Regions from separate parts of the Paenibacillus sp. FSL F4-0125 genome, predicted to be linked through region 1. Evidence: riboswitches for the same ligand, from Rfam matches in the RefSeq annotation. Region 1 holds a riboswitch; the other holds the start of a gene.
The links. Region 1 has a riboswitch for cyclic di-GMP ahead of NST74_RS04730 (glycosyl hydrolase). Riboswitches for the same ligand answer to the same signal wherever they lie in the genome.
Positions count from the first base shown of each region.

Region 2: another riboswitch for cyclic di-GMP. It lies ahead of NST74_RS28795 (NPCBM/NEW2 domain-containing protein); the one in region 1 lies ahead of NST74_RS04730 (glycosyl hydrolase).

Region 1 covers NZ_JBBOZJ010000001.1:1,072,358-1,077,224, reverse strand. The annotation lists gene NST74_RS04735 (glycosyl hydrolase) at 1-136, opposite strand, end outside; gene NST74_RS04730 (glycosyl hydrolase) at 290-1,834, opposite strand; cyclic di-GMP riboswitch class I at 1,847-1,926, opposite strand; gene NST74_RS04725 (sugar phosphate nucleotidyltransferase) at 2,063-3,436, opposite strand; gene NST74_RS04720 (UDP-glucose dehydrogenase family protein) at 4,192-4,867, opposite strand, start outside.
Region 2 covers NZ_JBBOZJ010000001.1:6,465,681-6,470,547, reverse strand. The annotation lists gene NST74_RS28810 (hypothetical protein) at 1-360, shown strand, start outside; gene NST74_RS28805 (EAL domain-containing protein) at 302-934, shown strand; gene NST74_RS28800 (hypothetical protein) at 963-1,616, shown strand; cyclic di-GMP riboswitch class I at 1,774-1,863, shown strand; gene NST74_RS28795 (NPCBM/NEW2 domain-containing protein) at 2,119-4,867, shown strand, end outside.

The DNA.
Region 1 (4,867 bases):
TAGCCGGGGGAAGAGAGGAAGAAACACTCATAGCCTTCGGAAGACTCTTAACCTCTCCCCAAGGCAGCAAGGAAAAAATAATAAACACCGGTAATATAGTAAACAACAATCTGTTTTGCTTATAATATTTACGCAAATAAATCCTCCTTTCGGTAGCTGTACTGCCTCCACAGGTAATAAATAAACATACCTGTTATCGGACAATCGTCTTCTGACCTAATGAGGACTATAGCTTAGTAGCTCTGCAATAACGCAGAGCTACTAAGGATCGACCTTTAATTTTCATCAATCAGGAGACATCCGGAAGAAAAAGCGCACTTGCTGGAACTGTCTCTTTAACTTGACTAGCACTTTCCCACATCAAGCGGACTCTCGCATCGCCTTCATTTTCGTAATACTCCACCTTGATATCATATAGCTGACCAGCCTTCAGCGTAATATTGCCCTTACGCTCAGTGCCACTTTGCTTCGTCCAACTATCAATCACAGATTCCCCATTCACCCAGACACGGATGCCATCATCTGATGTAGTGTAAAATGTATATTGTTCATCATATAAGGGCTTAACTTTACCGCTCCAACGTATGGAAAAACGATCAATCCCGAGGGCGGCATCCGGCGATCCTTGCCGCCAATTGAAATCGATTATTGCATCGGTTCTAATAAGAGCTGCTGCTCCCGATAGCTGCATGTTGTTGTAATACTCTCCTGCAAGCCCCTTCGCGAGAGGAATTGCTGCCTCTCCCTCTTCTTCGGGAGGTGCCGGTGCGGCGCTAGGTGTGGGTACCAAGCTATTATTTAATTTATCTCTAGTCAGGGTATAGCTGCTATTCATAAAAGTTTTGATTGTATCTGCACTGTTATTCTCATAAAGCATTTTTCCCCAGCTCATCATATAAGTCCATTTACTTTGTGATTGTTGAAGCTTCTCCAGATTAGGCATTTCACCATTTTCCCCGATCGCAATCGGTTTGCCCGCGGCTAGACTCAACAAGCTATCATAGTATTTTTGCTGGTAATCATTTTCGTATATGTCTGCTGCCAGGATATCTACTTTATCAGCTCCTGGATAAGTCAACGCATACGGATCTGACCAAACATTGGGAGCATTCGGACTCCATACCCATAACAAATTATTTAATTTATGAACGTTAACAAAACGGTCATACATAATATTCCAAAGTTTAGAAAAGTTATTTTTCTTCCCCCACCAGAACCAGTTCCCGTTCATTTCATGATAGGGTCTCCAAAGTACCGGGACGTTCGCATCTCGCAAGCTTTTTAGAGATACTGCCACCTTATCAAGTTCAGCAATCAGACTGTTATATTGCTTGGTACCCGGTGTAACGTAACTATCGAACTCACTTTGGCTAAGCGTTTTTTTTACATTATCCCAGTCATAAGAGGTGCCCGGCAGGTTAGCATGAAAAGTCATAGCTACGATCCCGCCCGCTTTGTTCCAGTTGATGGCGCTGTTTACCACATTTTGACGCTGCCAGGACATTGTTCCTTCAGACTGACCACTGATCGCACCCATTTCATAACCGTGAAGAGCTGCATACTGTCCGCTGGTTCCCTTCAGCATATTGTTAATTTCATCTGGACTTTCTAAATAGTCATGTTGGCCAGCAAGGATTCCTTTTCCTGAAATTGAGTAAAAATAGTTAAGCAGCTTTACGGCTTCAGGTGAGGCTCCCGGGGTAACTGGCGTTCCAGAATTTGAAGCAGCTATGACAACAGACGGCGAAATTCCAACAGTAAGCGGAAGTGCAGTCAGAAACAGGACGAGTGACAGAAATGCACCAAACAATCGATACGTACGGTAAGCTTTCAAAATAATCTCCCTTTCGGTAGCCAGGCTGCCACTCTTTCGAAGGCCCTATAGCTTTGCGTCCCTACCTTTCGATAGGTTTGCCTTTTCAATTTAAGAGAAATAATCTCTCTTACCGTAAGTATCGACGACAATTAATGATATATTTAGTGTTTTTATGACTTTTTTTGATAATTGAGTCAATTTACCTGTTTTAAGAAATTCCGAATTGGTTAAATAGATAGGTTAGACCTATGAAATGAATTGTTGTAGTTCTATATCATTCCAGTCTAAAGTAATACGAATATTATCTTCTTCTACTAATTCAGAACCCGTCTGTACCTCTATAAACTCAACATCCGTCAAAGCAAGGATTGCGTGCTTCGTTCCTTCCGGTATACGTACCACGTCTCCAGCCTTCACATTATGTTTTTTCTCATTCAGCACAATACTTGCTTCGCCGCTGACGATTGTCCAAATTTCACTACGCTTGCGATGTAACTGATAGCTGATATTATTCCCCTCGGATATAAAAATCCGTTTAGTCAGCACTTCATTGCCCTCGTCATATTTCACATAATCAATAACTTTGTAATGGCCCCAGCGGCGTTCCTCGTACATAGGTCTCTGTTCAAAGGTCTTCAGCACTTCTTTAATCCGTGGACTCTCGGCTTTATGGGTAACTAGAATCCCATCCGGGCTAGCCGCGATGATCAGATCCTTCGCACCAATTACCGTAATCGGAATATCCAGCTCATTTATCAAGCAAGTCCCCTCAGAATCCGCTGTCACAAAACCCTTGCCTACATGCTTGCTGCTCATTTCCTCTGTTAGCGTATTCCACGTTCCAAGATCCTTCCAGAATCCATCATACGGCTGTACCACAATATGTTCTTCTTTCTCCACCACTTCATAATCAAAGCTGATGGAAGACAATAGCTTATATTGCTTCTGCAATTCTTCGTATCCTAAAGGCAACCCTTTACGCTGCAAAATATCTAACAAGTACCCTAGACGGAAGGCAAATACTCCGCAATTCCACAATGCATTTTGCTCGATAAGCTGTTCTGCTTGTATGCGGTCTGGTTTCTCTTGAAAGTGACTCACCTTCATAAAACCGTTCTCCCCCGCCTCTTCTGTGGTAGGAATGATATATCCGTATTTCTCTGAGGCGTGTTCAGGAACAACACCCATTAGAGCCAGATTTGCTCCACTTTCTAACATAGTCCCTTCAAGCATAGCTATGGTATCGAAAAAGGATGCTTCTACATAAGGGTCAACAGGCAAAATCGCTACCGTCTCCGCTGGAGAAACACCTGCAACCGAATAAAGATAGGTAGCTGTTAAGGCGATAGCCGGAAAAGTATCCCGACGCTCCGGTTCAACGATAATCGGCACATGACTTCCCAGTTGGCTTTGTATCATTTCTACTTGGCCGCGGCCGGTGGCCAGATAAGATGATTCTGCCATCCCCGCTTCCTCCAGCTGTCTCCAGACACGTTGTACCATCGACTCCGGTTCACCTTGAGGGCTTTCAAGTACCTTTAGAAATTGCTTTGAACGTGAGTCGTTGGACAACGGCCATAACCGTTTACCTGAACCGCCTGATAGAAGTACCATTTTCATAGATGAACCCTCCTTGAATTATGGAAATCGAGCATATTTGAATTGTTATCAAAACGTTTGGCTTCCGTTTGGTGGTGGCTAGAATGGATTGTATTAAAAGCTATGTCTTTGTTAGGTAGAAACCACTCCAAGGGATTTTGGACTTCCGATCGCTGTTATCCTCAGATTTCCTGATTGAACCGCTTCTCGCGGTAGAAATCCGAGGATAGCATATGCTTTCGAAGCTAGCTTTCCTACGGAAATCTTTCGGGCGAACGCTAACGCTTCTACAGTTCCAAATTCCCTTTCCGTTCTTTACCTAACCAACTGCTTCTTAATTCCAATCCGTGCTGCACCGGGCTGTGCCAGCCGGAAGCAAGCACGTTTTTCTAAAGATTGGCTTCTGCTCCGGGGGAGGCAGCAGCAGCAACTGCAAGAACAACGGCAAGAGCAAGACTAGTTGCCACCACGGGACAAAGACAGAGACAGAGACAATGACAACTACAAATGCTACTGCTACTGCTACTGCGGTATATAATCAGAGTACTCTAACTTTATAAATTACTTAGAAACTTAAGATAAGGGAACGAAGTGGCGGAGGAGAATTTTGGAACTGGAGGAGCGATAGCGTCCGCCTTTGTCTGCGGATTTCTACCGCTATTAGCGGTTAAAATCAGGAAATCTGCAGACAACAGCGGCTGGAAGTCCAAACATTCTCTGGAGTCACGCCTCATCCTTAAATAGAAAAATCACAAGTTCAATCAATATAACTCAGATTAAACCGCTCCAGCCACACTAGCAGAATAACCGCTCAATCCACCCATCTGCGGGCGGCCGACAGAATGATAAACGAGGCCGGTACCCTCGATTTGCTCCTTGGAATACACATTGCGTCCATCGATCAGCACCCCATTACGCATGCTTTTCGCCAGCTGATGCAGATCAATGTCCTTGAGTAGGCTCCAATCGGTAAGCAGGCATACGGCATCGCTGCCCTCAGCCGCTTCCTCTGGCAGATTGCACCAACGAAGCTGCGGATGATCATATTGCTGCCTGAAATTTGTAGCTGCGATTGGATCATACAGTTTAACCGTAGCCCCTTCAGCCACCAGCGCCTCTACAATCTCTCTGGCGGGAGCTTCGCGGACATCATCAGTGTTAGGCTTGAAAGCAAGCCCCCAGATCCCAATCGTCGAACCGCGCAGACTGCCAAGTGATTCATGCAGCTTGGAGATGATCATAAACCGTTGTCCTTTGTTCACTTCGACTACAGATTTCAATAATTTGAATTCGTAATCGACGTTGCCCGCAATTTGAATGAGCGCATTAGTGTCTTTCGGGAAACAGGAGCCTCCATAACCGATGCCAGCCTGCAGGAAGGATGACCCGATTCTTTGGTCCATACCCATTCCTTGTGCTACTTCGGTTACATCAGCTCCCACTTTTTCGCAA
Region 2 (4,867 bases), 5.4 Mb from region 1:
CATGGTGAGCATAATCTAAGGATTTTACCTGAGGTTATTCATCACTTGAGTAGAAGTAATACGATACATAAGGTAGAAGAAAATGTGATTACGATTAAGGAGGCTGGGGTGCGGGATTTTCTAGATTTCTGTAATGACCATATGGAGTCGGAGCAGTTTGAATTCCGTATAGATGACCAAACATGGAGACCTCTATCCGAATTACCCACTGTACTTAATATGGAGTGGATTGATGAGGTTATAACTAAGGGCTTAGTTACTTGTCACTTCCAACCGATTGTGAACGTACGGGAAGAGATTTTTGCATACGAGCTCCTATCCAGATTTAAAAAAAGAAGATGGGTCCCTTATCTATCCTAATGAGATTTTTGCGGCGGCACGGAATCGTGGGCGTTTATATGCTTTAGACCGGTTATGTAGAATGACTGCTGTAAAATATGCTGCACCCTTAAATAAAAAAACATTTATTAATTTTATCCCAACGTCGATCTACGCGCCAGAGTTCTGCTTAAGATCAACCGTTGAACTGGCCAATCAATTAGGCGTCGATCCCTCTCTTTTTGTCTTTGAAGTTGTTGAGACGGAGAAAGTGGATGATCTCGCTCACTTGAAAGCTATTTTGACATATTACAAGGATCGGGGATTTGAATACGCTCTAGATGATGTTGGCGAGGGCTTCAGCACGATCGAGATGTTATGGGAGCTTAAACCCCATTACATGAAGCTGGATATGAAATATGTTCAGGGTGTGTCCAGCGATCTGAACAAACAGAAAATAGCTAAACAATTTTTAGAAAAAGCTTTAGAAATCCAATCCGTTCCTTTAGCAGAAGGTGTGGAGTTTAGAGAGGACTTTGAATGGCTCAAGCAGAGTGGTTATCAGTTGTTTCAGGGCTATTTATTTGGAAAGCCTGATCCTATTCCCAAACAGTGATCCTAAGGAGCATATCTCCGTCTAGAGGATGAGATGGATTTCAGGTCAGAGTCTGAGTACAGGCAAACCCCGGGGTTGTATAATTAAGGTAATTGAGAAGGGGGACGGGATGGATATGAAATGGCATAAGTACATCACGCGCTGGGCGGATTCTAGAGGGTTAGGTGGACGGGAAATTGATTATCAATGGCCGTCTCCATCATTTCCGGTGGTAAGTATCCGCAGCAATTTGGGTCGATACTCAGGTCAGGGGTATGGTTACGGAAGCAAGCCACAAGTGAAGACGGCTGTTGGTTTAATTGCTATTGGAGATGTAGCTATAGGCTTGATATCCATAGGTGCAATAAGCGTCGGTGTACTATCCGTAGGTGCTATATCACTGGGGATGTGGTTAGCGCTCGGAGCGATAGCACTTAGTTGGCTTGGCTTCGCTGCGGGAGCAATTGCGATTGCAGGAGTGGCTGTGGGAGCGATCGCGATAGCCGAAAAAGCATTGGGAGCGATAGCCATAGGCGATACAGCGTTTGGGGCGATAGCCATAGGGCGAATCGCTGGAGGTGTGATAGCTATTGGACAATGGGCATATGGTGTAATCGCTGTTGGAGAGCATGGCTTCGGGTTAATTCCGATCACGGGTGATGTGTGGAATTGGTTCCGGCGTTTGTTTGGGCTAGGAGATTAAGCGGCTAAGCAGTTCTAAAGTATCATTCATAGTCTGGGATAGTTAATAAAAAATATCTATCAGAACAGAAAAACTAATTGCAATTACCTATTCGGATTTCATACCAATTAATCATGCGATCAGATGTAGCGTTATGTTACTCTTTGTAATGTATTCGAAACTTCATAGGCAAACCTATGGAAATGTAGGGACGCAAAGCTATAGGGACTAAGGTTATTATAATAACTATTGTCAGCCAGCTGCCAAAGAGTGTATTACGCTTTTTGTTAAAATATAAGTGAGTATAAGTTATACACCTATACTTAATGTCTTATATTTCTCGCTTAAACGCGTATCGTCCTTAGAAGGGCGTCGAGGCGTTTATGCTTGTTAAAGTTTAATAAAAATTAAGTCTTAATTTTTATGGACTTTATACGCAATCAAGCTACTCTTTTGGGGTAGTTTTTTTTGTGCCCATTTTTGGGTACAGAAGAGATTCATATTACATCTGGGGGTAGAAAAGATGAAAAAAATGATTGCAATCGCTACATCGGCAGCCATGATAGCCAGTTTTTCGAGCGAGGCAGGTTATGCTTTAGCAAGTGATGTAAGCAAGGTAAGTGTAGTGAACAGCGTAGTACAAAGCAAAGCTGAGCTATTAAGCAGTGCGTCAGTTATTCCGTTTGATCTGTATGGAAAGGCTATCCTTAGCGCTTATAACGATGTTTTTAAAATGAATCCTGCAAATATTAAATCCATCACGAATAACGGTGGCAACTACTCAGGTTCACCAATAGCTAAGGCTATTGATGGCGATATGAGTACGCATTGGGAAACGGGCAAACCGAATAGCTCAACGTTTACGAATGAGGTTGTCTTTGTTTTTAATGAGTCCACGGAATTAAATAGAATTGTATACGCTGCAAGACAATCCGGTGCAAAGGGTAAGGGGTTTGCTCAGGAATTTGATATTTATGGCTCAACTACGGATGCAGGCGATTTTACACTAATATCCTCTGGAGAATATAAAGGCGGAGCAGGAGATGTTGTGGAGATTGAGTTTGCACCTACAGCTTTCAAGAGACTTAAATTTGTCTACAAAAAAGCTAACCAGGATTGGGCGAGTGCGGCTGAGTTTTCTTTTTACAAAGAAGATGTCGTATCGGCAAAGATGAAAAATTTATTTACAGATGATACCTTGAGTCAAATTAGTGCAGCATTTAATACGGTAGAGAAGTTAACAGCTTTAGAACAAGAAGTGCAGTTACATCCACTGTACACGCAGTTTCAAGCAGATATAGAGAATGCAAAGGTGCTTCTGGAGAACCATCAAGTAGAGGCAACGGCAGCTAAGGTTTCGAAGTTAAAGGGGTATGGCACAGCATATGAAAATGCCTATAGCGAAGCTTACAGAATGCCAAACTCAAACGTATCAAAAGTAACGGTGAATGGTGGAAGCTACCCAGGTACGAAACCGGAATACATGCTCGATGATCTGCCGAATACACATTGGGAAACGAACAAAAATAATGACGACAGCTTCACGAATGAAGTCGTGTTTGAATTAGCACAGGCCAAAGTATTAGACAGAGTGGCTTTCCTGGCTAGAGATAATCGCAAAGGGTTCCCAGAAGCTTTTGAAATCTATGCATCAGAGACGAGTAAGGGAGAGACCTTTCAGCTCGTATCTAGCGGAACCGCGACTAGTACGAACGACTTTCTGGAGTTTAAATTCGAGCCTGCGAAGTTTAAAAGATTGAAATTCAAGTTCACAAAAGCCAATATTAACAGACCTTTTGCGGCTGAATTTAGATTTTATACAGAGGATAAAATAAGCGAAGCTGTGAATGGTATTTTCACAGATGGAACGATGAGTGCGGTTATTCCTGCTTATAATAGCGCCAATGCAATCAATGAATTAGAAGAAGCGGCAAAAGTACATCCGCTCTATCCAATCCTTAAAGACTCATTGGATTTGGCTAAGAAGCTAGTAAATGGTGAAGTTCAAACCGAAGGCACCATTATTGAGGCTGAACAGCGTGGAGATATGAAAAAGCATGCACAGCAAAACCTGAGAATTGGTTTCGGTACGAACAACCAACCTACGGGACTCGTTGCAATGCCTGGAGATACGATCAATGTTTATGTAGATGTAGCTTCTACTGATAAATTGCCTGCAATAGTATTTTCGCAACAAGAGGCGGCTTGGAATGTTTGGGCTAGAAGCGTGCAATTACGTCCTGGTAAAAACACTATAACCGTTCCTGAGTTCGCGACGAATAGTTATTATGCACATGATGTGACTAAGGGCGGTACAGTGTATATCGTCAATCCATATACAGCTGAGGAACAAGGAAAAGCACCTTTGATCCGGTTCGAGGGGCTTACGAAGATCCCTATGATGACAAAGACCACAGATCCAGAACAATTCAAAGCCTTCCTAACCACCTACAAACAAAAATTAGATGAAGATAAGGCAGCACATCCGAATGTCCAAGATCGCAAACTTATTGATGTAGTAGAAATGGTCAGCGATCATGTTATTTTTACAGGAACGGCTACAGAAGCGTATAACAAGTTTATTACACAAGAAAACAATCCACTGAATACCGTAACCGGCTATGATACTTGGATGAAGACGATCTTTGACTTCTATGGCTTGGATGGCAGCAGCGAGATTCATGATGCCAAGCTAATTCGTGAAAATATTCGATTGATGCAGCCTTATGGTGCAATGTATGCCGCGGGAGATCATACTGGGATACAAATTGGGACCGTAGCGACGATGTTAGGTGATTTTAACAAAGTCTATCCTGGTTGGGGATTGAATCATGAAATTGGGCATCGCTTGGCTATGGGTGAACGGGAATATGGTGAAGTAACTAATAATATGGTGTCTATGTTGATGTCAGTCTATGCGGATTCGATGGATACTCGTATTCCTTTTGAGAGTGATATTTATAAATATGTCCTCGAAGAAAATAAAGTGGTTATGAATCAGCAGGGCTTATTTGCACAGCTCGGTGCCTACTGGCAGTTGGAATTGGCGCACCCGGGTTACTGGACCGAACTGACCAAGCTGTACCGCGAGCGAAAGGTATCCCTTCCTAACGGTGACAATTCCAAGCAACAGTATTTAGTAGAGTTCTCCTCCGAAGTGCTGGGAATGGATTTAAGCAGCTATTTTGCCAGACATGGCTTCACTGTGAATCCAGAAACGAAAGAGAAGCTGGCTAAATATCCAGCACCGAAAAAGCTATGGTATTTAAATA